Regions from separate parts of the Streptomyces sp. NPDC058289 genome, predicted to be linked through region 2. Evidence: riboswitches for the same ligand, from Rfam matches in the RefSeq annotation. Region 2 holds a riboswitch; each other region holds the start of a gene.

Region 1 (9,759 bases), on a different contig from region 2:
CGCCCGAGCCACCAGGACACGGCGTACTACACGACGCCGAGCGGCGCCGCCGTCTTCGCGACGGGGACGATGCGCTGGGTGGAGGCCCTCGACGCGAAGGGCGACGGCCGCAGCGGAGCCAACCACGGCCTGGACGCCCGCTCGGGCGCCCTGACCACGCGGGTGACGGAGAACCTGCTCCGCACCTTCGCGGCGGGCCCGGCGGGACGGACGCATCCGGCGCAGGACAACGTGAAGGCGGTGTACGGGGGTCCGAGCGCGTGAGGCCCGCCCCTCGACCACTCCACGGCTCCACGGCTCCACGGCTCCACGGCTCCACCCAAACGCACTGGACTCATCCCGTAAGGGCTGTTTAGGATCATGTCGCGGCATCGCGTGTCGGTCACCGGCTGGGTGAGGCATGGAGGTGCCGAGAGTGCCTTTCGGAGGCATCCACTCATGACGGTTCAGCTCAACCACACGATCATCCAATCCCGTGACCACCGGGAGTCGGCCGAATTCCTGGCCTACTTCCTCGGCCTGGAGGTCGGAGCCCCCTGGGGCCCCTTCATCCCCGTCGAGATCGCCAACGGCGTCACCCTGGACTTCGCGACCATCGCCGCCGAGTCCATCACCCCGCAGCACTACGCGTTCCTCGTCTCCGAGGCCGAGTTCGACGAGGCCTTCGAGAAGATCAAGCAGGCGAGGATCACCTACTTCGCCGATCCGCACGGACAGCGCCCCGGCGAGATCAACCACAACGACGGCGGCCGCGGCGTCTACTTCCTGGACCCCTCGGGCCACGGAATGGAACTGATCACCGTCCCGTACGGCGGCTTCAAGCAGTAGGTCCGGCCCGGCCCGCCCCGGCGCTCCGTTCAGTCGAGCATGCGCCGCATGACCCACTCCGGTAGCGCCGGGTTCCCGGCCGCCGCCCTTGCCGTCTCCTCGTCGGCGAGCAGCCGGGCCAGCGCGGGCACGGGAAGCCGCGGATGTTCCGCGGCTTCCCGGCGGACCGACGGGGACGGGTCGCCGAGCAGCCGCAACGCCGACTCCCCGGACAGCCGGGGGTCGGTCGCCGCCCGAGCCCGGACCTCCTCGTCCTCGTCCCGGCTGAAGCGTTCCACCAGCTCCGCCGTGGAGTCCGGGTCGTCCAGCGCGAGCTGCCGAAGTCGCCGGTTGGGGTCCTCGGCGTAGCGGAGCAGGTTCCGGCCGGGGAAGTTCGGGTGGCCGTAGGGGCGATTCGGTGTGGAGAAGCTGCCGGTCCACCAGGTGAAGACCTCCAGCAGCATGTCCGCCGGGGCGTCGTCGCACCGCTCCGCGAGGAACAGCCGCACGGTCGGGTCCCGGTCCCGGGCCAGCTGCTCCACGACGTCTGGCGGCAGCCGCCGGGCCATCGCCACGCTGCTGCGCAGCACGGGGTGAACCGAGCCGGCGAGCCGCCGCATCGCCGCGGGATCACCGTGCAGGGCCATCACCCACGGAGCGGGGTGGCGCAGCCCGTCGAGTTCCAGTCCCGGCAGGAAGCCGGCCCGCTCCTCCTCCGTCAGCTCGGGCCGCAGCGATACGGCAAGGCGTACGGCGTGGGCGGGATCTGCGGCCAGTGCGGCGACCTGGTCGGGCTCCAGGTAGGGGTTCGCCGCGAGGAAAGCTCGCCAGGTGGGGTCCGGGCTCCCGCTGAGGCGCAGCACGAGGTCCCGGTCCAGCCGCCGGGTCTCCACGAGGTCGAACGTCACCCTCACCCTGTCGAAGAGCTCGCACGTGACCGGGGCCTCCTCGTGCCGGGCCAGCGCGACCGCCGTCCGCACCACCTCGGCGGTGTCCTCGGCCAGCCGGGCCCGCAGCCCGTCGTCGAAGCGCGCCCAGGCCGACTCGGCCGCCGCCGCGCGCACGGTGGCCGCCGGATCGGCGGCCAGGGCCCGGAGCAGCCGCTCCGGCATGCGGGGCAGGCTCGCGGCGTCCGCCCGCGCGTCGTCGGAGCGGGCCGCGGCCAGCGCTTCGTACACGTCCTCCGTCAGCAGCCCCCCGGCGGCGTCCGCCGCGTACGCCAACTGGTACCGGCGCCGGTCGTTCGGCTCTCCCCGCACGAGCCGGGACCACTGTTCGGTGGTGAGTGTGACGCAGGTCCGGGTTCCGGTCCTCGAGAACCGCAGCGTTGTGCCCCGATGCTCGGCCAGGCTGCCGCGCACCCTCCAGTCCGGGTGTGCGATCGCCGCCTCCACCACCGCCTGCGGCAGGTCCGCCCGGTACGGCAGTTGGTCGCTGATGCCGAGCATCGCCACCAGGATCCCGTCGGGCGCGGCACGGTTCATGCTCAGGCCCTCCAGTCTCTCCTGGCGCAGCCGTGGGCCGGCCGCCTCCCCGAACTCCAGCCCGTCCCAGCCCGCCACCGCGTCAGTACCCCGTTCGCTCCCCATCCTCCGGAAGGTAGACGATGTGCGGCGCGCCCGTCGTCGGGTGGGTGCCGATGCGGGTGCGGACCCCGTAGACCTCGGCCAGCAGGGGCTCCGTCAGCACCTCCGCCGGGGTGCCGGAGGCCGCCACGCGGCCGCCCGCCAGGACGTACAGGCGGTCGCAGTACATCGCGGCCAGGTTGAGGTCGTGCAGGACCAGCAGGGCGGTGGCCGGCAGGGCGCGGACCAGGCCGAGGATCTCCAGTTGGTAGCGGATGTCCAGGTGGTTGGTCGGTTCGTCCAGGGCGAGCAGGCCGGGGTCCTGGACGAGGGCGCGGGCCACCAGGGCGCGCTGGCGCTCGCCGCCCGAGAGCCCGTCGAAGCGGCGGTCCGCGAGGGCGGCCGCGCCGACGGTGTCCAGGGCCCGCGCGACGCGGCGTACGTCGTCGGGTCCGTCCTGCTCCCAGAACCGCTTGTGCGGGCTTCTCCCCATGGCGACCACCTCGCGCACGGTCAGCCCGAAGGTGCCGGCCGCATCCTGGGGCACCACCGCCACCCGCCGGGCGCGGTCCTTGACGCCCAGCGAGGCCGCGTTCGCGCCGTCCAGCAGGACGCGCCCGCCGGTCGGGCGCAGGGCGCCGTAGATGCAGCGCAGCAGTGTCGTCTTGCCGCTGCCGTTGGGACCGACGACCCCGACCGTCTCGCCGGGGCGGGCGGTGAGGTCGATCCCGTGCAGCAGCGGCTGCCCGTCGATCTCGTACCGCACGGCCTCGACGGCGAGTTCCGCAGCTTCCGCCGCCTCCGCTGCCTCCGCCACCGGCTCGGCCACCGGCCCCGTAGGCCGTCCCACCCTCATCCCACGACCCCTTCGGTACGGGTGGACCTGCGCAGCATCCACAAGAAGAACGGCCCGCCGACCAGCGCCGTGACCACGCCCACCGGGATCTCCTCCGGCGCGGCGGCGGTACGGGCGATCAGGTCGGCCAAGGTCAGGAACACCGCCCCGCCCAGCGCGGCCACGGGCAGCAGCGCCCGGTGCCCGGCGCCGACGGCCATCCGGGCGGCGTGCGGGACCATCAGCCCCACGAAGCCGATCGCCCCGCTGTAGGCCACCAGTACGCCGATGACGAGCGAGGTGAGGACGAACACGGCGGCCCGGAAGCGGCCCGTGTCCAGGCCGAGCGTCTGGGCGCCCTCCTCCCCCGCGAGCAGCAGGTCGAGCGGCCGGGCCAGGGCGACGAGCAGCCCGGTGCCCAGGAGCAGGGCCCCGGCGGGCAGGGCCAGTTCGCTCCAGCGCGCCCCGCCCAGCCCGCCGAGGGTCCAGAACAGCACGCTGCGGATCTGATCGGGATGGGCGGCCAGCACCAGGATGAGGCTGGTCAGGGCGGACAGCACGTACTGGACGGCGACTCCGGCGAGGATCAGCCGGCCGGTGGTCATGGTGCCGCCGCGCCGGGCCATCGCGTAGACGGCGACGAGCGCGCCCATCGACCCGGCGAACGCGGCGAGCGGTACCGCGGTCCCGCCCGCGAAGCCGAGGAACCCGGCGCCGAAGACGATCACCAGCACCGCCCCGGCCGAGGCCCCGGAGGAGGCTCCGAGCAGGAACGGGTCGGCGAGCGGGTTGCGTACGAGGGCCTGGAGCACGGTTCCCGCGACGGCGAGTCCCGCGCCGACGACGGCTCCGAGCAGGACGCGCGGCATCCGGACGTCCCACACGATCGCCCCGAACGCTCCTGCTCCCCCTCCGGGTCCCGGCCCTCCGAGCACGATGTCGAGCACCCGCCCCGGAGGGATCCGTACCGGCCCCAGGGCCAGGCCCGCCAGGGCCGACGCGGCCAGCGCGGCGGCGAGCAGGGCCAGTACGACCGGCGTACGGGTGAACGCGCGGGCGGCCCGGAGCCTCACGGGGCGGCGGGGTGGAGCTGGCCGCCCAGCGATTCGACGGCGTCGGCGACGCGTACGCCGAGCACGGCGGAGGACAGCGGGAGCACGACGAACCGCTGGTTCTTGACCGCGGGGACCTGTGCCAGCGCCGGATCGTTCAACAGGCGCTGCTTCTTGGCTTCGACGGTGGTGCCGCCGTAGTCGTAGATGAGGACGACCTCGGGCTTGCGCTCGATGACCTTCTCCCACGACACGTCGCCGAAGGTGTCGTCGAGGTCGGCGAACACGTTCGTCCCGCCCGCCATCGAGACGATCTCGTTGCCGATGCCCTTGCCGCCCGAGGTGAAGGCGGAGGCCTCGCCCGAGTCGTAGACGAAGACGGCGGGCTTGGCCCGGTCCTTCACGCGCGCGCTGACGGCCTCGATGCGGCGCTGTTCGTCCGCGATGAGCCGCTCGCCGCGCTCGGGCACGCCGAAGGTCCGTGCCACCTCGGTGATTTCGGTCCTGAGCTGGTCGAGGCCGACCTTGCCCTCGGTGCAGTACTCCACGCTGAGGCGGGAGTTGATGCCGGACTTGGCGAGTCCCTCGCGGTCGCGGCCCTGCGCCTTGTCGAAGGCGCTGGAGTAACCCCCGTACACGAAGTCGGGGTTGGCGCCGAGGAGGATCTCCTTGGAGGGGTACTCCTTCGCCAGCACCTTGATCTTGTCGTACGCGGGCCGATAGGCGGGCAGTACGGCGTCGTCCAGGTAGGCCGTCCCGACCGTCCTTCCCTCCAGCCCGAGGGCCAGGAGGATCTCGGTGGCGTGCTGGTTCATCGTGACCGCACGCTGTGGCGGTGCCTGATAGGTGCTGGTGACACCGCAGTTGGTGACCGTGTACGGGAATCCGGGCGCGGCGCTCGCCGCCGCCTTCGCGTCCTGCGCTGCGGGTGATCCCCCGCACGCGGCCAGCGGTATCAGGAGGGGGACGGGCAGGAGCGCGCGCAGCAGCGCACGGGGGTACGAAGACATGGTGAAGCCTCTCCGGGGGATCCGCGTCCCCTGGTCGAACCGAAAGAGGCGGTGCGTCAGTGTCTGACTCCCGGGTCCCCGCACGGGGGTGTCCGGTCACAGTGGCGGGACCGCACCGGATTCGCACCGGTTTCCTGTCCTGCACCGCCTGGATAACCCGGCCCAGTGTGCCAGAAGGGCGACGTCAGCGTTGCGCGCGCACCGCGTCGGCCGCCCGGGAGGCGAGGGTCCGCAGCGCCTCGTCGGAGGGTGATCCCGGCTCGGCCGTGTAGAGGTAGAGGGTCTGGTCGGGGTCGTCGGGGAAGGCGAGGGACTCGTACTCCAGGGCGAGTTCGCCGACGAGGGGGTGCCGGAAGCGCTTGGTCCCGTGGGTGTGTTCGAGCACGTCGTGCCCGGCCCACCAACGCCGGAAGTCACCGTCGAGCGCGCCTAGTTCCTCGACGAGCGGACTCAGGTCCGGATCGTACGGGTGTCGGCCCGCGTAGAACCGCAGCGCGGCGACGGCTGCGCGCGCGGCGCTCTCCCAGTCGGCGAAGAGCCCGCGGGCGGCGGGGTCGAGAAAGAGGAACCGCGCCAGATTGCGCCCGCGATGACCGGGCGCGCCCGACTCCGGGGTGTCCGGCTCCGAGGCGTGGGGCTCCGGGGTGTCCGGCTCCGAGGTGTGGGGCTCTGCCGCGCCGAAGTCGGCGTACAGGGCCTCGGCGAGCCGGTTCGCGGCCAGGACCTCAAGCCGGCGCCCCATGATCATCGCCGGGGTGCCGTCGTCGAGGGCGTCCAGTACCCGGTACAGACCGGCCCGGACCCGCTGCGGGCCGGCGGCTTCCGCGGGGCCGGGGGCTCCGGCCGCCGCGCCGGCTGCTCGCCCGGGCCCGGTGGCCCGCTGCGGCCGGGCCAGGTCGAAGAGGTGGGACCGCTCGGTGGCGTCGAGCCTCAGCGCACGGGCCACGGCGTCGAGGACCTCATCGGAGACGTGCAGGGTGCGCCCCTGCTCCAGCCGCGTGTAGTAGTCGACGCTGACCCCCGCAAGCTGCGCGACCTCCTCCCGCCGCAGCCCGGGCACCCGCCGCCGCCCCGGGTGGGCGGCGACCCCCATCTCCTCGGGACCGATGCGGGCACGCCGGGAACGCAGGAAGTCCCGCAGGTCGGAACGGGGCTCTCGCCCGGCGGTGGCGTTCATTCCCCCAGGCTAGGCGGTTTCCCCGGGTTCCTCGGGCACCTCCGGGTTCCTCGGGCGCCTCCGCACCCCGGCCGGGCCGGTCCGACATCGCGAGACACCCCCGCACCAGGCCGGCGGCGGAGCACTGCGCACGGAACGGGCGCACCGCCGGCAGCCGGGCGGGTCGAGGGGACCGATCCGGGCCCACCCCACCACGCCGGTCCATTGAGCAGCCCGGCCGAGCCACCCCCGCTCACCCTGCCCGTCCCCCGTCCGCGCGGGCCGTGTCACAGCCCGGTCACAGCGGCCCCACAGGACCCGCTCCCGGGCCACCATGACCCGATGCGCAGACACCACGTGATCATCGCCCTCACCGGCGCCGGAATCCTCGCCCTCACCGGTTGCGGCAGCGACTCCGACGCACCGACCCCCGACAAGCCCTCCACCTCGACCGTGCCGAGCGCCGACCCGAGCGCCCGACCCAGCGCCGATCCGAGCGCGGCCCGCCCGGACAGCGGCCTCCCGCCGAGCCCCGCACCCGCGCAGCGCGCCGCCTACCTGGCCGCGCTGAACAAGATCGACCCCGAGATCGTCAACGGCAACGACGACAAGGCCGTCTCGCGCGGCCTCGACCAGTGCCAGTCCATGAAGGGCGAGAAGGACCCGGCGAAGCGAGTGGCCGGCGCGAACCAGCGCTTCATCGGCCCCAACCACCCCGACGGCTTCGGCCCCGTAAAGTCCGCCCTCATCGTCGCGACCGTCCAGGCCAACCTCTGCCCGACTTACTGAGTTCAGTAGAGTCTGCCCGGCGGAAGATCAACCCCCTCGTGACCCGCCAGTCCACCTTCCTCTTGGGACAGGCCTCACACCGTGACCACAACTCCTCGGCGGCACCGTGCCGCCGCCGCGCTGGCTGCCATGGCCACCGCCTGCGGACTGATCACCGCCGCAGGCGCCACCTCCGCCGCAGCAGCCACGGCGGCGGCGACGTGCCCGTCGTCGCAGTCCACCCGCGATTTCTTCCCCACCACCTCGTTCAGCCAGGCGCCCGTACGGACCGACTGCGACACCACGGTCGACGAGAACTGGGGCACCGGCGCTCCGGCCGCCGGCCTGCCGGCCGATAATTTCGGGGTCCGCTGGACCCTGGACCGGGACTTCGGATCGGGCGGCCCGTTCACCCTGACGGCCACCGGCCAGGACGGCATCCGCGTCTACCTCGACGGGGCCCTTCACATCGACCTGTGGAAGAACGTCGCGGCTGACCAGACGCAGACCGTGAACGTGACGATTCCGCCCGGCACCCACAAGTTGCGCGTCTACACCGTCAACTGGAGCGGCGCCGCCGACATCAAGTTCGGCTACGTGCCCAGGACCTCCGCGGCCGAGGACAAGGTCAAGCCCCTCGCGCCGACCGGCGTCACGTCGGTGCTCGACAACACCACCGCGCAGGTGAAGGTGTCCTGGGCGGCGAACAGGGAGATGGACCTCGGTGTCTACCGGGTCTACCGACGGCTCGCGGGGACCACCGCCTGGACCACCGTCCGCACCACGAAGGCGACCTCCTTCGCCGAGCCGCCACCCGAGGGCGCCGGCCGTACCTACCAGTACCAGGTGCGTGCCTTCGACCTGGCCGGCAACGCCTCTGCCGCGACCGCCGGGCAGCCGGTGACCACCTCCAACGCCGCCGTTCCCGGCGTGCCCCGTGCCACAGCCGCCGACACCGGCATCTCCCTGACCTGGCCGACGTCTCCCGGAGCAACCGGCTACCTGGTCAAGCGGATCGGTGACCCCACCGTCCGCAAGACCACCGCGGCGAGCTTCAAAGACACCGCGGCCCCGCGCTCGGTCGTCTCCGAGTACCAGGTCGCGGCCGTCGACTCGGCCGGCCGGGCCTCCCAGTACAGCACCCCGGTCACCGCTCGCCGCCCGGTCGCGGCACCGCACGAGGTCACCGCGAAGCCTGCCTCGGGCAAGTACGTCGACCTGACCTGGAAGGTCCGCCCGGCAACGGACGGCGCGTACGAGGGCTTCACCGTCTACCGGTCCACCACCCTCCCGGTGAACACCCAGACGGCGGAGGTCTTCTGCGGCAGCCGTACCTCGAAGAAGCTGCCGGACGGGCAGATCCAGTGGACCTGCCAGGACAACGGGACCGCAGCCAACACCAAGTACCACTACGCCGTGAAGGGCTGGGGCGTCGACCAGTACGCGGGCAACACCTCCGTGTCGTCCAACACCGCCACCGTCACCACCGGCTCCCGCGACCAGACACCGCCCCCCGCGGTCACCGGCCTGACCGCGCGGGCCACCGCCTACGGCATCGTCCTGAAGTGGAACGCCAATCCGGCGGCCGACCTCCGGCGTTACGAGGTCTACAGCGGCACCCCGGTGGGTGCGGACTGCTCGGCGGGCGTGGCCGCGTACCTCGGCACCGCTGACACGTCGTACCTGCTGGAAGCGTTGCCGGACGGCGAGGAGCAGTGTTTCTTCGTCGACGCCGTCGACACCACCGGCAACTCCAGCTTCCAGTGGACCGGAGATGCCACGGTCGTGAACGCGACCGAGCTGGACCTGACGCCGTCCGTCGGGACTCCCGAGACCGGACCGGTCGCCCTCGGCGCCACCCGTACGGCCTCCGGCACCGACGTGGAACTGTCGTGGAACACGGTCGCGGACGCCATCGGCTACCTGGTGTACCGCTGGAATCCGACGACCAAGGCCTACGAGAAGCTGACGACCCGGCCCATCACCGGCACCTCGTACACGGACTCCGGCCCGCCCACCGGTACCACCCATTTCTACCGGGTGACCGCCTCGTACGCTGACGGCAAGGAGTCGGTGCCCGGCGGAAACCACGTGATCCTCCCTCCGCCCCACCAGTAGGAGCGCCCCCCGAACCAAGCGACCGGACAGAGTACGTACAGACAAGGCAGACAGGCAGACAAGGCGTACGGCTCCCGGAAGAACCGTGCCTACCTGCGCCGATGGAGGAACAGGGCCGCACCAACCAGCCTTCAGTTAACCCTTTGCCGAGGAACCGATGGACCAGCTACGTTCTCCCAGCCGTCCATGTTGATCCGGACCGGCACTGTCGACGAGGAGGTGTGGAGCACATGCGCAGGAGTGCCCAGCAGTTGAGCCCGCGTACTGACCTTTGCCACCTCCTCACGACGGAGACACCTTGTCGCTCCGCATCACCCCACTGACCGACCCCTCTCACGGGGCACACAGCCGACGCCTTGCATGGCTGGCGTCCGATGCCGATTCCAACCCCGTCGGAACGGCCTTTCTGCGCCTGTTCGATGGCGGACAAGCGCACCTGGCCGAACTG
Region 2 (9,759 bases):
CCCCGCGGGCCCCGCCCGGGCCGCCACCCCCCGCCGGGGGCGGACCCGTCTCCGCGCCCGGTCAGAGCCGGTGCACCTGATCCGGCGCGAAGGCCAGCGGGTCGCTCCCGGCGGCCAGGACCCGCAGCCCGGGAGCCACGGCGAGCAGCTCGCGCAGCCAGTCCAGGGACTCGGACGCGAGGTGCTCGCAGCCGTCGAGGACGAGCAGCATGTCGCGCTCCGCCAGCCACGACGCCGCGTTCGACGTCCCGCACGGCAGGAACGGCATGCCCGGTACGCAGCCCAGCGCGGCCGTCAGGTCGCGGACCCCGAACCGGCGGTCCATGGACACCACGGCCACGCCGTCGTAGAAATTGGACGAGAGCCGTTGCCCTATCTCCCGCACCAATTGGCTCCGGGGCTCCCGGAACCGTCCGGTGACGGTCAGTACTTTGCCCCGCCGCACGGCGGTGAAAAGACGGGACAGCTCTGCGGAGGTCGCCGGGAACGTACCGGCGCCTCTGGAATCCCTCATCGGCACGATGCCCCCCTGCATGCGTGACCTGCGGCAAGAGGGTTGTTTCAAGCCGCATGAAGACGATTATGCGCCAGTTTCCGTGAAAGGCCAGGGGAACTCCCTATTCCGGTGAATCGCCCGTGGCGCCCGATGATCACAGCAGTTGTACAGATCACGCGCCTTTGTCCACGCCTCGGATCCCGGGGAACGGTTGTCCGAGGGCCCGGAATCCGCTGTACTGCTGCTGTGCTTCCCGATGTACGGGCGTGGCGCGGGCATTGTCGGGGGAGGGGCCAGGATGAGTGCGGACCGGCGTCGGTCAGAGCGGGGCGCGAGACCCGCGTCGCACCGGCGCCGTGCGGGCTTCCGACGCCGAAGACCCCTGCTGAGCCTCTTCCTGTCCGCCTTCCTCCTCGTGGGCGTCTGCGCCGCGACGGGCATCGCCTGGGAGCCCCGTACCGTCGCCGACGCGCGGGCCCGCCCGGCACCGGTCCCGGGCGACACCCTGCCCGGGACCCCCGGCGACGGCCCCGCGCCCGCCGTCACCGGCCCCACCGGCCCGGGTGCGACCGCCCCGCAGAGCCCGGGCGGGCAGCCGCCTGACCCGAAGGCCCAGGGGTCCGGCGCGGACGGCGCAGCGCGCCCCACCGGAGCCCTGCCCTTCGACATGCCGCAGCCGTCCGTCCTGCGCTCCGGCACCGCCGGCAAGAAGCTGGTCTTCGCCCACTACTTCACCCCGTACCCGCTCTCCCTGGACAACGTCGGCGCCGACGCCGACTACTACACCCGCAACTACCTGAAGCCGGACGGCGAGAACGGCAAGCACGAGCGCTACGGCGGCCTGCTCCGCGACCGCCCGCTGCCCGTCCCGCCCAAGGCCGGGAACTGGGAGCTCGCCAACCTCCAGCAGGAGGTCCGCACGGCTCGCGCCGCCGGCATCGACGGATTCACCCTCGACCTGCTCTCCCTGGCCGGGAAGAACCGGGAACGCTCCAACCTCCTGATGGAAGCCGCCCGTTCGGTGGATCCGGCCTTCAAGGTCATGCTGATGCCGGACATGACCTCCCTGGGCACCGACGACCCGGTCGTGCTCGCCGACCTCCTCGCGGAACTCGGCAAGGCCCCGGCCGCCCACCGGCTCCCCGACGGCCGGCTGGTCGTCTCGCCGTTCAAGGCGGAGGAGAAGAGCGTCGCCTGGTGGACCGGGGTCATGGACGCCCTGAAGTCGCGGCACGGGATCCGGACCGCCTTCGTCCCGCTCTTCCTCGACTTCGGCGCGCACAGCGGCGAGTTCGAGCCCATCAGCTACGGATTCTCCGAGTGGGGCAGTCGCAGCTACGTCGGCCAGGAGAGCTCCACGCGCGACGTCCGGCGCGCCCACGCCGCGGGCAAGATCTGGATGCAGCCCGTATCGGTCCAGGACGCCCGCCCCAACCAGGGCATCTACGACGAGGCGGGCAACACCGCGACCCTGCGCGCCACATGGAACCGCGCCATCGAGGACGGGGCCGACTGGGTCCAGCTCACCACGTGGAACGACTACAGCGAGAGCAGCCAGTTCGCGCCCTCCCTGCACAACGGCCATGCCTACCTGGACCTTTCCTCGTACTACCTCACCCGGTTCAAGACGGGCGGCTGGCCGAAGATCGTCCGCGACACGCTCTACCTGAGCTCGCGCACCCAGTTCTCCGCCGCGGACCCGAGCGGCAGCCAGTCCCTCGTGATGTCGCTGCGGGGCGGCAGCGCCGCGGCCCGGGACGCGGTGGAGGTGCTGAGCTTCCTGACCGCGCCCGCGAGCATCCGTACGACCGTGGGCGCGGCCGAAGACGCGCACGCGGCCCCCGCCGGGGTCCACTCCGAGCTGCTGCCCCTGGGCCCGGGCGTCGGCTCGGCGTCCGTGGTGCGGGGCGGCAAGGCCGGGGCCCGGGTGGAGCTGCGCTACCGGGTGGACCGGGCGGTGGAGGTGCAGGACCTCCAGTACTACGCCGCCACCAGCGGCCGGAGCTGAGTCCGCCGGGCTGCGGCGCGGGTCCGCAGGGCGCTCCGGCGCGGGTCCCAGGGGCCGAAGTCCCTTGCCTCGGGACCTTCGTCACCCCATATGTAGTGGTGGCGCTCTGCCGTCACATCCATATGTAGTGTTGGCTCTGCCGGTTCGGCGGGGCCTCTCCCCGACCGAGGCAACAGGGAACCCGGTGGGAATCCGGGACTGCCCCGCAACGGTGAGTCCGCCACGGCGGACGAGTCCGACACCTGCCGGCGCGGGCTTTCGAAAAAGCCCGCCATTCTTCCGTGCCGAGCCTCGTGGGAGGGCTGCCGTGACTGCTGTCGTCGATGCCGTAGAGACCGTGACCGAGTACCTGGACCGTCGGGACTGGCGGGTGAACGCCAACGCCAACCAGGGCTATTCGCTCGGCGGACTCATCCTCAACGCCGCGGGCAAGGTCACCGCGAACTACTGGCTGGAGCAGGTCTATCCCGCCGCGGTGGCCCGCGCCCACCGCGAGGGCGACCTCCACATCCACGACCTGGACATGCTCTCCGGCTACTGCGCCGGCTGGTCCCTGCGCACCCTGCTCACCGAGGGCTTCAACGGGGTCCCCGGCCAGATCGACTCCGCTCCGCCCAGGCACCTGTCCTCGGCCGTCGGCCAGATCGTGAACTTCCTCGGCACCCTGCAGAACGAATGGGCGGGGGCCCAGGCCTTCTCCTCCTTCGATACGTACCTCGCCCCCTACGTCCGCCTCGACGCGCTGACGTACGACCAGGTCAGGCAGTGCATCCAGGAGCTCGTGCACAACCTCAACGTGCCCTCGCGCTGGGGCACGCAGACCCCCTTCATCAACCTCACCTTCGACTGGACCTGCCCCGAGGACCTGCGCGCGCAGATCCCGGTGGTCGCGGGGGAGGAGACCGGTTTCACCTACGGCGAGCTCCAGGCCGAGATGGACATGATCAACCGGGCGTACATCGAGGTGATGACGGAAGGCGACGCCGCCGGGCGGGTGTTCACCTTCCCCATCCCGACCTACAACATCACCCGCGACTTCCCCTGGGAGAGCGAGAACGCCGAACTGCTCTTCGCGATGACCGCCAAGTACGGGCTCCCGTACTTCCAGAACTTCATCAACTCCGAGCTCGAACCGCACATGATCCGCTCCATGTGCTGCCGGCTCCAGCTCGACCTGACCGAGCTGCTCAAGCGCGGCAACGGCCTCTTCGGCAGCGCCGAGCAGACCGGCTCGCTCGGTGTGGTCACCCTCAACTGCGCCCGGCTCGGGCACCTCTGCGCGGGCGACGAGACGCGGCTGCTGGCCGAGGTGGACCGGCTGTGCGAGCTCGCCAAGGACAGCCTCGAACTCAAGCGGATCACCGTCCAGGACCTGATCGACGGTGGTCTCTTCCCCTACACCAAGCGGTACTTGGGCACCCTGCGCAACCATTTCTCCACCATCGGGGTCAACGGCGTCAACGAAATGGTCCGCAACTTCAGCGCGGACGCCCACGACATCACCACCCCCGAGGGTCACGCCCTCGCGGTCCGCCTCCTGGACCGGGTCCGGGCCCGGATGGTCGACTTCCAGGAGAGCACCGGCCACCTGTACAACCTGGAGGCCACCCCCGCCGAGGGCACGACGTACCGCTTCGCGAAGGAGGACCGGGCCCGCTTCCCCGGCATCCTCCAGGCCGGCACCGACGCCAACCCGTACTACACCAACTCCTCGCAGCTGCCCGTCGGCTGGACCGACGACCCCTTCGAGGCGCTGGAGCGCCAGGACGAACTGCAGGGCAAGTACACGGGCGGCACCGTCCTGCACCTGTACACGCCCGAGCGGATCCCGACGGCGGAGGCCTGCCGCAAGCTGGTCCGGCGCTCGCTGGAGACCTTCCGGCTCCCGTACCTGACGGTGACCCCGACCTTCTCCGTCTGCGCGGACCACGGCTACCTGGCGGGGGAGCAGCCCCACTGCCCCACGTGCGGGGCGGCGTGCGAGATCTGGACCCGGGTCATGGGCTACCACCGCCCGGTGTCCTCCTTCAACATCGGCAAGAAGGGCGAACACGCCGAGCGAGTCCACTTCAAGGCGGCGGTGTGAGCGGCGAAGCGGCCGGCGAAGCGGCCGGCGAAGCGGCCGGCGAAGCGGCCGGCGGAACGGCCGGTTCGCCGCTCACTCCGCCCGCCGAACCGGCGGGCGGAGTGGGCCCCGGCGAGGTCATCCGCATCGGCGGCTGGTCCCGGCTGTCCACCTGCGACTGGCCCGGCCGACTGGTCACCACCGTCTTCTGCCAAGGCTGCCCCTGGCGGTGCGGCTACTGCCACAACCCCGGCCTGCTGCCCGCCCGGGGCCCCGCCGCCGTCTCCTGGAACGAGGTGCTCGGCCACCTCGCCCGCCGGACGGGGCTGCTCGACGGGATCGTCTTCTCGGGCGGGGAACCGCTGCTCCAGCGCGGCCTGCCCCAGGCCGTACGGGAGGCCCGCGCGCTGGGCCTGGAGGTCGGCCTCCATACCGGGGGAGCCTTCCCCCGGCGCCTGGCCCGACTGCTGGAGGCGGGCCTGCTGGACTGGGTCGGCTTCGACGTCAAGGCCCCGCCCGGCCGGTACGAGAAGGTCACCGGCATCGGCCACGCGGCCGCCTCGGCGGAGCGCAGCCTGCGCCTCCTGCTCGCCTCGGGGGTTCCCCACCAGCTCCGCACCACGGTGGACCCGGCCCTCCTGGACGCGCCCGCCATGGCCGACCTGGACGCCTGGCTCGCGGAAGTGGGCGGGACCCCGACGCACCGGCAGACCGTGCGCCCTCCGGCGGCCTAGGCCGCCTCCTTCGGATCCCGCCCGGCCCGCGCGGGGGCGAACTCCGGCTGGTCCAGGAGGCGGAGCCAGCTGCCGTCGCTCTGGCGGCGGACCACCTGGGCGCGGGCGCCGGTGCCGTCGCTCGGCGGCGTGGAGGTCAGCGCGATCCCGTCGCTGACGAGCGTCGGCAGCGGCGGCTCGGGCTCGAACCGGGGCCGCTGCTCCAGGACCTGCTGCCACAGGACCCGGATGGCCTCCCGCCCCACCGTCAGCTCCCCGGGCGGGAAGGCCATCACGGCGTCCTCCTCGTAGAGGGCGGCGACCCCGACCGCGTCGCCGGCGTTGGACCGCTCGACGAACAGGCGGGTGAGGTCCTCGGGGCGCAGGGCCTTCTCGTACGACGCGTAGTGCGACGCGTGGTCAGGTGTTTCCGGCATGGCTTCCTCCTGTGGTCGAGGGGTCCCCCCCCGAGTCTGCTCGGTGTCTGCTCGGGGTCTGCTAGGGGTCTGCTCGGTGTGTGGTTCAAGCCTCGTCGTCCCGCGATCAGAAGTCCAACAGCTGGTTTTGCTGGAAGCTAGAATCTGTGGTCATGGAACTGAGGCAGCTCGAGTACTTCGTCGCCGTCGCCGAAGAACGGAACTTCACCCGCGCGGCCGAGCGCGTCCACATCAGCCAGTCCGGGGTCAGCGCCCAGATCCGCCGCCTCGAACAGGAGCTGGGGGCCGAGCTCTTCGACCGGTCCGGCCGCACGGCCACGCTCACCGTCGCCGGCAAGGCCGCCCTCGAACACGCCCGCACGGCCCTGGCCGCCACCGGGGCCCTCGCCCAGGCGGTGGGCGAGGTGACCGGCCTGATCCGCGGCCGCCTCACCGTCGGCATGGTCGTCGGATGCACCCTCACCCCCCTCTTCGACGCCCTCGCGGCCTTCCACCGGGCCCACCCCGGCGTGGAGATCGCCCTGCTGGAGGACAACTCCGACCGGCTGGTGCAGGCCGTGCGCGCCGGCGCCGTCGACCTCGCCCTCGTGGGAACCGCCGCCACCACCCCCGACGGGCTGGAGGCCCTCACCCTCGTCAGCGAGCGCCTGGTCGTCGCGGTCCCGCCCGGGCACCCCCTGGCCGGAGCGGACCGGGTGACCCTCCGCGACCTCGGCGGACATCCGGTCATCTGCATGCCGCCGGGCACCGGCCTGCGCACGGTGTTCGACCGGGCCTGTGCCGGACAGGGCCTGGAGCCCTCGATCGCCCTGGAGGCCGGCGCCTCCGACGCCATGGCGGACCTCGCCGCGCGCGGCCTCGGGGTCGCCGTCCTGAGCGCCTCGATGGCTGCTGCGTACGGTGACCGGCTCACCGCCCGGACCATCGAAGACGTGGAGATCCCGGCCCTGCTCTCCCTGGTCTGGCGCGACACCCGCGGCCCCGCCGTACGGGACCTACTCCTGCGGTGCCGCCGCGCCTTCGCCCCCGCGATGGCCGGCGGAGGGGCTGTCGCTCCGCCGGGCGGCGGGGCATGATCGGCCCGACAGCCGCGCCGCACCCACGGAGGTCCCACGTGACCCACCCCGCCGAGCCGACCGAGCGCACCGACCGCGTCGACCCCGACGACGCCACCGGGCAGGTCGGGGCCGCCTCACGCAGCGGGTCGATGCGCCGCCCCGCCGAATTCCCGGGCGGGCGGGAGCTGTTCCGGCTCTCCGCCGACGTCAGCCACCTGAACCACGGGTCGTTCGGCGCGGTGCCCGTCCCCGTCCAGGAGGCGCAGGCCGCCCTCCGGGCGCAGGCGCACGCCGACCCCGACGCCTTCTTCATCGGCGCCCCCGACCGGCTCGTCGATGCCCGGACCCGGATCGCCGCCCGGCTCGGCGCCGATCCGCACGGGCTCGCCTTCGTGTCCAACGCCACCGAGGCCGCCAACGTGGCCCTCGACGCCGTGGAGTTCGCCCCCGGCGACGAGATCCTGGTCACCGACCACGGCTACGGCACGGTCGTCGCGGCCGCCGCCCGGCGCGCCCCGCTCACCACCGTGGCCCTGGGCACCGACCTCCCCGACGAGGACGCCGTACGGGAAGCCGTGCTGGCCGGGGTCACCCCGCGGACCCGGGTCGCCGTACTCGACCACATCAGCTCGCCCACCGCCCGGCTCATCGCCTCGCCCCGGCTGCTCGCCGAACTCGCCGAGCGGGGCGTCACCACCATCGTGGACGGCGCCCACGCCCCCGGGATGATCCCCGACCCCCTGGGCGGGGGCGCCGACTTCTGGTTCGGCAACCTCCACAAATGGGCCTACGCCCCGTCGGGCACCGCGATCCTGTCCGTCGCCCCGCACCACCGCGAGCGGGTCCGGCCGCCCGTGCCCTCCTGGGAAGCGCACTACGGCTTCCCGCGCTCCGTGGAGAACCGCGCCACCTACGACTACACCGGCTGGCTCGCCGCCCCGGACGGGCTCGACCTGCTGGAGGAGCTCGACGCCGCCAAGGTGCGGGCCCACAACAGCGCGCTGGCCGCCTACGGCGCGGCCCTGCTCGCCGAGATCCCCGGAATCGCCCCGCTCCCGTACACCGAGGGCCTCGCCCTGCGCACGCTGCGGCTGCCGCCCGGGGTGGCCGAGACCCCGGACGCCTCCCGCGACCTGCGCGAGCGGATCGCGGCCGAGCAGCGGATCCGGGTTCTGATCTGGCCCTGGCCGGGCGGCGGCGGGATCCGGGTGAGCGGGCAGATCTACAACCGGGCCGAGGAGTACGAGCGGCTCGCCGAGGTACTGCCCGCCTATCTCCGCCGGTAGCCGTACGCAACGGACCCGGTCGTCCCGGGCCTCCGGCAGTTTTGTACCTAGGCCGTTGCCGCCGGACCGGCAGCCTCGGCGGGCATTCCCGCCGGGGCGCCCTCCATGGTCCTGCGCAGCAGGGCGAGGGTGGACGCCAGCTGCTCCAGGGAGCCGGCCGTCAGGGGCTCGGCGAGCAGGGAGCGCAGGCCGTCCTCGAAGGTGGGCGTGGCGGTGACCAGCAGCCCGGCTCCTTCGGGGGTCAGCTCCAGCAGGGACGAGCGGCGGTTGTCCGGATTGGGTCGCCGGACCACCCAGCCGGCGGCCTCCAGGCGGTCCACGCCCTTGCTGGTCGCCCCGACGGTGATGGCGGCCTCCTCGGCCAGGTCGTTGACCCGGCAGCCGTCGCGGCCGTCGATGATGCGCAGGAACTCGAACTGGCCCATCGTCAGACCGTGCTCGGCGCGCAGTCGTTCGCCCAGCGCGTTGTAGAGCCTGGTCTCGTAGCGGACGAGGTCCATGAACACCTGCGTGAGGTCGGTCACACTCTGCTCCAGATTCGTGGGAATGATATTCCTAGGAATATAGTTCCTGGTGAAGAACAACACGTCATCGGGAGGGTCTCATGAGCAAGGTGCAGCGCGCGACGATCGACGCCACGATGCGGCAGGTGCCGTTCGACGGCAGCCTCCCGCCGGAGCAGATGCGCAAGGACTTCGAGGCCCAGATGACCTCGGGCCCGGCCCCGGCCGGGGTGACCGTCACCCCTTCCGTCCTCGGTGGGCGTCCTGCCCTGACCGTCGAACCCGAGGGCGGCTCCGCCACCGGGACGATCCTCTACTTCCACGGCGGAGCCTGGGTCTTCGGCTCACCCGCCACGGCCCTGCACCTCACCGCCGCACTGGTGCGCCGCACCGGAGTCCGCGCCGTCTCGGTCGACTACCGGCTCGCCCCCGAGCACCCCTTCCCCGCCGCGGTCGAGGACGGCCTCGCCGCCTACCGCGACCTGCTCGACCAGGGCGTTCCGGCCGAGCGGATCGTCCTGGCCGGGGAGTCGGCCGGCGGCGGTCTCGGCGTCACCACCCTGCTCACCGCCCGCGAGGCCGGACTGCCGATGCCGGCCGCCGCGGCCGTCTTCTCCCCGGGCCTGGACGCCACCCTCTCGGGCGAGAGCATGACCACGAAGCACGACGCCGACCCGCTCTTCACCCGCGCCGACCTGGCCGCCGTCTTCGCCCACTACCTGGCCGCACAGGACCCCGCCCAGCCGCTGCTGAGCCCGGCCCTGCACGCCGACCTGACCGGGCTGCCCCCGCTGCTGCTCCAGGCCGGGTCCAACGAGGTCCTGCTGGACGACTCCACCCGGTTCGCCGCCCGGGCGGCCGCGGCCGGGGTCGACGTCCTCCTCGACGTCACCGCGGACGTCCCCCACGTCTTCCAGGCCTTCGCGGGCCTGCTGGACGAGGCCGACGCGGCCCTGGACCGCGCCGGACGCTTCATCACCGACGCCTTGGCCCGTACCGACTCGCGCTCCTAGTCGCGCCGGAGCAGGTACGTGTCCATGATCCAGCCCTTGCGGGCGCGGGCCTCGGTGCGCAGTTCCTCGATCCGGCCGGCGACCTCCGCCAGCTTTCCCGAGACCAGGATCTCGTCGGGGGTGCCGACGTACGCACCCCAATAGATGTACAGGTCCTGGTCGAGGTGGGCGGTGAAGGCG
Region 3 (9,759 bases), on a different contig from region 2:
CTTCGTCGTGATCTTGATGACGATCCGGTCGGAGAGCACCTTGGTGCCGCCCGTCACGGCGGAGCGGTCGCCGCCCGACTCGCGGATGACCGGGGCCGATTCGCCGGTGATGGCGGATTCGTCGACCGAGGCGACGCCTTCGACGACGTCACCGTCACCGGGGATGATGTCGCCGGCCTCGCACACGACCAGGTCGCCGATACGGAGGTCCGTGCCGGGGACCTGTTCCTCGACGGCGCCGTTCAGGCGGCGGGCGACCGTGTCGGTCTTGGCCTTGCGCAGGGTGTCGGCCTGGGCCTTGCCGCGGCCCTCCGCCACCGCTTCGGCGAGGTTGGCGAAGACGGTGGTCAGCCACAGCCAGACGGTGATCGCCCAGCCGAAGAGGTTGCCCGGGTCGGAGATGGCCAGCGCGGTGGTCAGTACGGAGCCGATCAGCACCACGAACATGACCGGCGACTTGACCATCACCCGGGGGTCGAGCTTGCGCACCGCGTCCGGGAAGGACTTCAGCAGCTGCTTCGGGTCGAAGATGCCGCCGCCGATCTTGGCCTTCTCGGGCTTGTGACCGCTGGGCAGGTCCCCGTGCGGGGCTCGGGTGGGGGTGACGGTGCTCATGAGGCGAGCCCTTCGGCGAGCGGGCCCAGCGCCAGGGCCGGGAAGTAGGTGAGGCCCGTGACGATGACGATCGTGCCGACGAGCAGGAAGGTGAACAGCGGCTTCTCGGTGCGCAGGGTGCCCGCGGTGGCCGGGACCGGCTGCTGTTCGGCGAGCGAGCCGGCCAGGGCCAGGACGAAGACCATCGGCAGGAAGCGGCCGAGCAGCATGGCCAGACCGGTGGTCGTGTTGAACCACTGGGTGTTGGCGTTCAGGCCGGCGAAGGCGGAGCCGTTGTTGTTGCCGGCCGAGGTGTAGGCGTAGAGGACCTCGGAGAAGCCGTGCGCGCCGCCGTTGGACATCGAGTGTCCGGGGGTGGGCAGGGCCATCGCGAGGGCGGTGAAGCCGAGCACCACGGCCGGGGTGATGAGGATGTAGCAGGCCGCGAACTTGATCTGGCGGGTGCCGATCTTCTTGCCCAGGTACTCGGGGGTGCGACCGACCATCAGGCCGGCGATGAACACCGCGATGATCGCCATGATCAGCATGCCGTAGAGGCCGGAGCCGACGCCGCCGGGTGCGATCTCGCCGAGCTGCATGCCCAGCAACTGGATCCCGCCGCCCAGTCCCGTGTAGGAGGAGTGGAAGGAGTTGACCGCGCCGGTCGAGGTCAGCGTGGTGGCGACCGAGAAGATCGCGGAGGCGCCGATCCCGAAGCGGGCCTCCTTGCCCTCCATCGCACCGCCCGCGGCCTGGAGCGCCGGGCCGTGGTGGCCGAATTCGGTCCACATCATCAGGGCGGTGAAGCCGAGCCAGATGGTGACCATCGTGGCGAGGATCGCGTAGCCCTGGCGGACCGAGCCGATCATCCGGCCGAAGGTGCGGGTCAGCGCGAAGGGGATGAGCAGGATCAGGAAGATCTCGAAGAGGTTCGAGAAGGGGGTCGGGTTCTCGAAGGGGTGGGCGGAGTTGGCGTTGAAGTAGCCGCCGCCGTTGGTGCCCAGCTCCTTGATGGCCTCCTGCGAGGCGACGGCCCCGCCGTTCCACTGCTGCTTGGTCCCCAAGCTGTGCCCGTTCACAAACTGCCCGACTTCGTGGATGCCGGAGAAGTTCTGGATGACCCCGCAGGCCACCAGCACGACGGCGGCGATCACCGCCAGCGGGAGCAGGATGCGGACGGTGCCGCGCACCAGGTCCGACCAGAAGTTGCCGAGCTCGCCGGTGCGGGAGCGCGCGAAGCCCCGTACGAGGGCCACCGCGACGGCCATGCCCACGGCGGCGGAGAGGAAGTTCTGCACGGCCAGGCCGCCGGTCTGCACGAGCGGGCCCATGGCCTGCTCGCCGGAGTACGACTGCCAGTTCGTGTTCGACACGAAGGAGGCGGCCGTGTTGAAGGCCTGGTCCGGCTTGATGGAGACGAAGCCGAGCGAGCCGGGCAGGTGGCCCTGCAGGCGCTGGAGCAGGTAGAGGAAGAGGACGCTCACCGCCGAGAAGGCGAGGACCGAGCGCAGGTACGCCGGCCAGCGCATCTCGGCGTTCGGATTGGCGCCGACCGCCTTGTAGATCCACTTCTCGGGGGCGTAGTGCTTCTTCGAGGAGTAGACGCGGGCCATGTGATCGCCCAGGGGGCGATAGGCGAGGGCCAGGGCCGCGACGAGCGCGAGCAGCTGGAGCACCCCGGCGAGGACGGGACTCATCGGCGCTAGAACCTCTCCGGGAAGACGAGGGCGACGACGAGGTAACCCAACAGGGCGACGGCGACCAGCAGGCCGACAACGTTTTCGGCGTTCACAGCTTGGCCACCCCCTTGGCGACGAGGACCACCAGCGCGAAGACCGCGATCGTGGTGACGACGAAGGCCAGATCGGCCATCGTGAGCTCCCGGAGGGTTCGAGGGCGGGCGTTTTTCGGACACCTCTGAGTGGAACGCCTTTTCGGGTCCTCACAGGCTTCCTTGACGGGGCCCATACGCCCGTTGGCAGCGCCTTGACGGGTCCCTAACGCCGGTAGGTCAGATTCCGTATCCTGGAAATTCTTTTCCGGGATGTGGTATTCGCGTTATGCTCCCGGCGTCCGTACGCGGAAAGCCAGCCCCTGCCAGGAGGAATGCCATGTCCGAGAGTCGTGTCGAGAGCCGTGTCGCCCTGATCACCGGGTCCTCCTCCGGCATCGGCGCCGGCATCGCCCGCAGGCTGGCCGCGGCCGGCATCCGCGTGGTCCTGAACTCGGCGCGCAGCGAGGACGCGGGCAAGGCGCTCGCCGCCGAACTGCCCGACGCGGTCTACGTACGCGGCGACGTCGCGGACGCCGACGACGCGCGGCGGATCGTCCGGACGGCGATCGACACGTACGGACGGCTCGACATCCTGGTCAACAACGCGGGCATCACCCGGTTCATCCCCCTGGACGACCTGGAAGCGGCCGACGCCGAGGCCTGGCGCGAGATCTTCGAGGTCAACGTCGTCGGCACCTGGCAGATGATCACCGCTGCCACTCCCCACCTGCGGGAATCCGGCGCGAGCGGCTCCCCGGGCTCGATCATCAACATCTCCTCGGTCTCCGCGACGCGCGCGCTGGGCAGCTCGATCCCCTACGCCGTCAGCAAGTCCGCGGTCAACCACATGACCCGGCTGCTGGCCTCCCAGCTCGGACCCGCCGTCCGGGTGAACGCGATCGCACCCGGCCTGATCGACACCCCCTGGTACGAGGGCGAGGACCAGGTCTGGGAGAGCTCGCGGGAGTGGATCACGGAGAACACCCCGCTGCGCCGCGTGGGCACCCCCGAGGACGTGGCCGAGGCCGCGCTCTACCTGGTCGACGCCGCCTACACGACCGGCGACGTGCTCACCGTGGACGGCGGCCGGCACGTCGTCTGACGCGCCCCGCCCGCTCCCGGCCATCCCCACCGGATTCCACATCGTGGACAACTACCCTCGGAATATGAACGCAGAAGCCGACGCACGCGACGCCGCCGCACTGGCCGCCTCCACCAAGGCCACGGTGAAGGACAACGACCGCAGTCACGTCTTCCACTCCTGGTCGGCCCAAGAGCTCATCGACCCGCTCGCCGTGGCAGGCGCCGAGGGTTCCTACTTCTGGGACTACGACGGCAACCGCTTCCTCGACTTCTCCAGCGCCCTCGTCTACACGAACATCGGCTACCAGCACCCGAAGGTGGCCGCGGCCATCGCCGAGCAGGCCGGCAAGCTCTGCACCGTCGCCCCCGGCTTCGCCGTCGACGTGCGCTCCGAGGCAGCCCGGCTGATCGCCGAGCGCACCCCGGGCGACCTCGACAAGATCTTCTTCACCAACGCGGGCGCCGAGGCCGTGGAGAACGCCGTCCGCATGGCCCGGGTGCACACCGGCCGCCCCAAGGTGCTCTCCGCGTACCGCTCGTACCACGGCGCCACCTCCACCGCGATCAACCTCACCGGGGACGCGCGCCGCTTCGGCAACGACGCCGCCACCGCGGGCGTCGTGCACTTCTGGGGCCCCTTCGCCTACCGCTCGCCCTTCTACTCGGCCACCCCCGCCGAGGAGTGCGAGCGCGCGCTGCGCCACCTGGAAGACACCATCGTCTTCGAGGGCCCGCAGTCCATCGCCGCGATCATCCTGGAGACCGTCGGCGGCGCCCCCGGCGTGCTCGTGCACCCCGACGGCTACCTGGCCGGGGTCCGCGCGCTCTGCGACCGCTTCGGCATCGTCTTCATCCTCGACGAGATCATGGTCGGCTTCGGCCGCACGGGGAAGTGGTTCGCTTCCGAGCACTGGGACGTCACCCCCGACCTCATCTGCTTCGCCAAGGGTGTGACCAGCGGATACGTCCCCCTCGGCGGGGTCGCCATCTCGGCCGCCATTGCGGAGACCTTCGCCCGCCGCCCCTACCCGGGCGGGCTGACGTACTCCGGGCACGTGCTGGCCTGCGCCGCCGCCGTCGCGACGATCAACGTCATGGAGGAGGAGGGAACCGTCGAGCAGTCCGCCCGCACCGGCGCGGAGCTGCTCGGGCCGGGCCTCGCCGCCATCGCCGAACGCCACCCGTCCGTCGGGGAGGTCCGCGGGCTGGGCACGTTCTGGGCCCTGGAGCTCGTACGGAACAAGGAGACGCGCGAGCCGCTGGTCCCGTACAACGCCGCCGGCGCCGACAACGCGCCGATGGCCGAGTTCGGGGCGGCCCTGAAGAAGGCCGGTCTGTGGCCGCTGCTCGCCGGGAACCGCATCCACGTCGCGCCGCCCTGCAACGTGGAGGCCGAGGACGTGGAGAAGGGGCTGCGGATCATCGACGAGGCCCTGACGGTGGCCGACGCGCACACGGTCTGACCTGCACAGATCGTACGGTTGCCCAAGCCGTGGGTGCCTGTTCTCGGAGGATCCGCTCCCTTACGAACGGCATGTGGACGTGCTGGAATCAACAGGCACCTACGGACCGGGATGCACGTCAGTCCCGGGGCGGTCCACGCGGGGAATCGGCGTGACCGAACGGCGGGGGGCGGGCTGCGCGTCCGCCGGACGCCGGGCGTACGGGATCCAGACGACCGGACTCCGTGTTCCCGAGTACCCGAAGGAAGACAGCGCATGAGCAAGCACATCCTCGCCCAGAACCAGTACGGCAAGGCCGAGAACCGCATCGTCAAGGTCACCCGCAAGGGCGGCGACGGTTCCTGGCACGAGATCCGCGACCTCAACGTCTCCGTCGCGCTCCGCGGTGAGTTCCGCGACGTCCACCTCACCGGTGACAACGCCAACTGCCTGCCCACCGACACCACCAAGAACACGGTGTACGCCTTCTCCAAGGAGCACGGCGTCGCCTCCCCCGAGGCCTTCGGCATCCTGCTCGCCAAGCACTTCGTCTCCTCCCAGGCCCCGATCCGCGAGGCGCAGGTCCGCGTCGAGGAGTACGCCTGGGAGCGGATCCCGGTCCCGACGCGCAAGGAGCAGCACTCCTTCGCCCTCAAGGGCACCGAGGTGCGCACCGCGCAGATCACGTACAGCGAGACCACCGGTCTCCAGGTGATCTCGGGTCTGAAGGACCTGACCGTGATGAACTCGACCAACTCCGAGTTCCACGGCTTCATCAAGGACAAGTACACGACGCTGCAGGAGGCGTACGACCGCATCCTGGCGACCAAGGTCACCGCGCGCTGGGCGCACTCGGCGCTCGCCGCCGACGACGCCGAGTACGACTGGGACCAGTCGTACAAGAAGGTCCGCAAGAACATGCTGGAAGCCTTCGCGGAGACCTACTCGTACTCCCTGCAGCAGACCCTGAACCAGATGGCCGAGCGCGTGCTCGACAACTGCCCCAAGGTCAACGAGGTGCGCCTCAACCTCCCCAACAAGCACCACTTCCTCGTCGACCTGGAGCCCTTCGGCCTCAAGAACGACAACGAGGTCTACTTCGCGGCCGACCGCATGTACGGCCTCATCGAGGGCACCGTGCACCGCGACGGCGTGCAGCCGGTGATCGCGACGAGCGACTGGATCGTGGCCTGACGCCCGCTCCGCACCCAGGGTAGTTCGGCCCGGACCGCGTCGCGGGGTCCGGGCCGTTCCGCGTTCTCACCCGGAAGCCCCCGCCGCGTTCTCATTCGGGTGGCTCCGCCTGCCCCACGAGCAGGTTCCAGCGCCCGGAGCGCCCCGTCAGCGTCGTCACCGACCCCGGCCGTACGTCGAGCCGCCAGAAGGCAGCCGCGGGCAGCTCCAGGGCCCACACCACGGCCGCCCGCACGACGCCCTGCCCGGCCACCGCCCGGTGCGTCCCCGGCGCCAGCGCGCCCAGGTGCGCACCGACCCGCGCGATCAGCGCCTCCACCGACTCCCCGCCGCCCGGGGGCGCGTACGAGGTGTCGGTCATCCACCGCCGCAGCCCCTCGGGGTCCTCCGCGGCCACATCGTCCATGCTCCGCCCGGCCCAGGCGCCGTGATCCTGCCCGCGCAGCCCTTCGTGCCCGGGGCACGGATCCCCGTACGGGAAGCGGTGGGAGCGCGCCGCTTCGTCCAACGGGGGCGTCAGGAGCCGGACTCGTACGACGGTGGGGTGCACCGTGTGATTGTCCCGGGGTTTCGCATCGCGTTCAACCGTCGGCCACCTGCCGGGCGCGGACATGACCAGCAACCCGGGGAGCGTCTTCCCCTCAGGGCAAAACCCTTGTAAAGGAAGAACATTGACCATACGTTCGGCCGCCCGCGCCTCCGTACTCGTGCTCTGCACGACACTCGCGGCCTCCGTTGCGCTCCCGGCGCAAGCCTCCTCGATCGGCAGTGTCCGGCCCAAGGCCGAGACCGCGCCGCTGTACGACGACGAGGCCGACGGCGACGCCAACGCCGATGACCCGTCGATCTGGCGCAACGCCGCCGACCCGGGCCGCAGCCTGGTGATCGCGACCGCCAAGCAGGGCGGTCTGCGGGTCTACGACCTGGAGGCCCGGCAGGTGCAGTCGCTGTCCGCCCCGGCCGGACCCGGCGCCGACGACGCACCCGGCCGCTTCAACAACGTCGACCTGGTCAACGGCCTGCGCCTGGGCGGCGGGCGCGCCGATCTCGCGGTCGTCAGCGACCGGGGCAACGACCGGCTGCGGATCTACCGCATCGACCGGAACCGGCCCGGCGGCCCGCTCACCGACGTCACCGACCCGGGAGCCCGCCCGGTCTTCTCCGCCGACCAGGCCGAGATCAACGAGCAGAAGACCGCGTACGGCCTGGCCACCTGGACGGACCGCAAGACCGGCCGGTCCTACGCGCTGGTCAGCCAGCGCAACCGCACCCGGATCGCCCTGCTGGAGCTGCTGGCCACCCCCGCCGGCACGGTCGACTACCGCCAGGTGCGCACGCTCGACCTGCCGTCGTCCTTCCGCCTGCCGAACGGCGCTTCCTGGACGCCCTGCGCCGAGCCGGGCGAGCTGCCGCAGATCGAGGGCATGGTCGTCGATCCCGCGGACGGCACCCTGTACGCGGGGCAGGAGGACGTCGGGATCTGGCGCATCGATGCGGGCCTCACCGGCACGCCGAGGCTGATCGACAAGGTGCGCGAGTACGGAGTGCCCGGCACCTACGACGAGCAGACCGAGGAGTGCACGCCCGGCGCCGACCCCGGCTACGGCGGCAAGCGCCTGAAGGCCGACGTCGAGGGCCTGACCCTGGTCACCGAGGCTGACGGCGACGGCTACCTGCTCGCCTCCAGCCAGGGCGACGACACCTTCGTCGCCTACGACCGCGAGCGCGAGGACCACAACGAGTTCGAGGGCGCCTTCCGCATCACCGCGGCCTCCGCCACCCTCGACGGCTCCGAGGTCTGCGACGGCGCCGCAGCCCTCAACGCCCCCCTCGGCACGCGCTACCCCCGCGGCCTGCTCGTCGTCCAGGACGGCCGGGAAACCCCCGGCGACGGCGACCGCGAGGCGACCGGCTTCAAGTTCGTCGACCTGGGCGAGGTCGTCGACGCCATCGACTGACGGGACGAGCGATGAGACGGAGCCCTCCTGCAAGGACGCTGTAAGGCCGCCATAAAGAGCGGTACGGTGGCGGACGACAAGACGACGGTATGACGGAAGTCCGGTTGAGAATCCGGCACGGTCGCGCCACTGTGAATCCTCCCGGAGGGGGAGGAAAGTCAGACCCGCCACCGTCGTCGAAAGCACCACTGACCGGGACGCGTGTTCCCTCTGGAGGCTCCTGCCATGGCCAACTCCGCCGTGCCCACGACTGCCGCTCCCCTGGCCGTCGCACCCATCTCCCTCACCGCTCTGGCCCCTTGGGCGCTGTTCGTCGGTGTCCTGATGCTGGTCCTGCTCTACCTCGTCGGCGCCGAGCAGGGCGCCACCGCGATCTTCGAAGGCGACACCGTGCACGAGTGGATGCACGACGGCCGCCACCTCCTCGGCTTCCCCTGCCACTGATCCACCGATCCGCAAGGGACCGAAAACTTCATGAATCCCATTTCCCCCCGCGTGCTCCTCATCAGGGGCATGCTCGCCGGCCTGCTCGCCGGAGTCGCCGCGTTCCTCGTCGCGTACTTCCTCGGTGAATCCCAGGTCGACGCGGCGATCGCCATCGAGGAAGCCGGAGCCCACGACCACCACGGCGGCGAGGTCGCCCCGGTCAGCCGGGCCCTCCAGGCCACGGCCGGGCTGGGCACCGGAACCCTGCTCTACGGGATCGCGCTCGGCGGCATCGCCGCGCTCGTCTACTGCTACGCCCTGGGCCGGATCGGCCGCTTCGGCCCCCGGGCCACGGCGCTGCTTGTCTCCGGCGGTCTGTTCGTCACCGTCACCCTGGTGCCGTTCTTCAAGTACCCCGCCAACCCGCCGGCCGTCGGAGACCCCGAGACCACGGTGCAGCGGACCACCCTCTACGTCCTGATGCTCGCGCTCGGCCTGCTGCTCGCGGCGGCCGCGCTGATCCTGGGCCGGCGCCTGGCGCCGAGCCTGGGCAACTGGAACGCATCGATCGCCGCCTCGGTCGCCTTCGTGGTGGCCGTCGGCATCGCCTACGCGTTCCTGCCCGGCGTCAACGAGGTGCCGGCGGACTTCCCGGCGGCGCTCGTCTGGCAGTTCCGACTCGCCTCGCTCGCCATTCAGGCAGCGATGTGGGGCACTTTCGGCCTGGCTTTCGGATTTCTTGCCGAACGGGCCCTTGTCCCGGCCGGAACTCCCAAGGAGGCTGTACAGCCTGCGAGTTGACGTCTTGCGTGCAAGTGACTGAAAGGCTGGTGACGGCGCGGTGACGACGGCGATCCGAGAGCTCGGGGACCACCGAAGACCCAAAGACCGCCGGGAGGGGCCGAGCCGCCCGTACGTGCCGCAGCTGCCGACCCGGCAGCAGTGGCGGGACGTGCGGGAGTGGCGGGGCTGGACGGGCGCCGCCCCGTTCTGGCTCAACGCGGTGATCCTGCTGCTGACCCCCTTCACCGCCGTCACCCTGCTCGCGCAGATCGGCATCATCGCGGGCCTGACCGCCATGGGCGGCCTGGCCCGCCACCTCTGGTCGGGTGACTACGGCCATGCGGCCATCCACTCCGCCGCCGTGCTGATGGGCGCGGCGGCGGTGACGGTCGTGGTGGTCTGACGGGGGGCCGGCCGGGGGGCTAGCCCCCCGAACGGCCTTCCCGCCTACCGGATGTGGCGGCCGAGGATGCTCAACCATCCTCGTTCCATGGCCACTTACCGC

What was found. A riboswitch is a leader RNA that binds a small molecule or an ion and turns the genes downstream of it on or off. The one in region 2 is predicted to bind cobalamin.
Region 1: it holds a riboswitch for cobalamin, as region 2 does, so the genes downstream of both, ACFVX6_RS05335 (ABC transporter substrate-binding protein) here and ACFVX6_RS04900 (ribonucleoside triphosphate reductase) in region 2, are expected to answer to the same signal.
Region 3: it holds a riboswitch for cobalamin, as region 2 does, so the genes downstream of both, ACFVX6_RS07160 (CbtB-domain containing protein) here and ACFVX6_RS04900 (ribonucleoside triphosphate reductase) in region 2, are expected to answer to the same signal.

What each region holds. Positions count from the first base shown of each region.
Region 1 covers NZ_JBHVYI010000007.1:79,011-88,769, reverse strand. The annotation lists gene ACFVX6_RS05360 (N,N-dimethylformamidase beta subunit family domain-containing protein) at 1-264, shown strand, start outside; gene ACFVX6_RS05355 (VOC family protein) at 439-828, shown strand; gene ACFVX6_RS05350 (PE-PGRS family protein) at 858-2,396, opposite strand; gene ACFVX6_RS05345 (ABC transporter ATP-binding protein) at 2,374-3,228, opposite strand; gene ACFVX6_RS05340 (FecCD family ABC transporter permease) at 3,225-4,280, opposite strand; gene ACFVX6_RS05335 (ABC transporter substrate-binding protein) at 4,277-5,269, opposite strand; cobalamin riboswitch at 5,307-5,444, opposite strand; gene ACFVX6_RS05330 (helix-turn-helix transcriptional regulator) at 5,454-6,446, opposite strand; gene ACFVX6_RS05325 (hypothetical protein) at 6,768-7,214, shown strand; gene ACFVX6_RS05320 (PA14 domain-containing protein) at 7,296-9,311, shown strand; gene ACFVX6_RS05315 (GNAT family N-acetyltransferase) at 9,610-9,759, shown strand, end outside.
Region 2 covers NZ_JBHVYI010000006.1:150,072-159,830, reverse strand. The annotation lists gene ACFVX6_RS04910 (hypothetical protein) at 62-514, opposite strand; gene ACFVX6_RS04905 (endo-1,3-alpha-glucanase family glycosylhydrolase) at 912-2,504, shown strand; cobalamin riboswitch at 2,628-2,769, shown strand; gene ACFVX6_RS04900 (ribonucleoside triphosphate reductase) at 2,812-4,590, shown strand; gene ACFVX6_RS04895 (anaerobic ribonucleoside-triphosphate reductase activating protein) at 4,587-5,303, shown strand; gene ACFVX6_RS04890 (YybH family protein) at 5,300-5,719, opposite strand; gene ACFVX6_RS04885 (LysR family transcriptional regulator) at 5,872-6,795, shown strand; gene ACFVX6_RS04880 (aminotransferase class V-fold PLP-dependent enzyme) at 6,834-8,063, shown strand; gene ACFVX6_RS04875 (MarR family winged helix-turn-helix transcriptional regulator) at 8,111-8,587, opposite strand; gene ACFVX6_RS04870 (alpha/beta hydrolase) at 8,668-9,579, shown strand; gene cobF (precorrin-6A synthase (deacetylating)) at 9,576-9,759, opposite strand, start outside.
Region 3 covers NZ_JBHVYI010000010.1:30,890-40,648, reverse strand. The annotation lists gene kdpB (potassium-transporting ATPase subunit KdpB) at 1-615, opposite strand, end outside; gene kdpA (potassium-transporting ATPase subunit KdpA) at 612-2,291, opposite strand; gene kdpF (K(+)-transporting ATPase subunit F) at 2,297-2,386, opposite strand; gene ACFVX6_RS07190 (hypothetical protein) at 2,383-2,562, opposite strand; gene ACFVX6_RS07185 (SDR family NAD(P)-dependent oxidoreductase) at 2,706-3,470, shown strand; gene ACFVX6_RS07180 (aspartate aminotransferase family protein) at 3,535-4,914, shown strand; gene pucL (factor-independent urate hydroxylase) at 5,170-6,087, shown strand; gene ACFVX6_RS07170 (histidine phosphatase family protein) at 6,179-6,637, opposite strand; gene ACFVX6_RS07165 (phytase) at 6,759-8,045, shown strand; cobalamin riboswitch at 8,096-8,232, shown strand; gene ACFVX6_RS07160 (CbtB-domain containing protein) at 8,271-8,489, shown strand; gene ACFVX6_RS07155 (CbtA family protein) at 8,520-9,272, shown strand; gene ACFVX6_RS07150 (hypothetical protein) at 9,388-9,657, shown strand; gene ACFVX6_RS07145 (alpha/beta hydrolase) at 9,745-9,759, shown strand, end outside.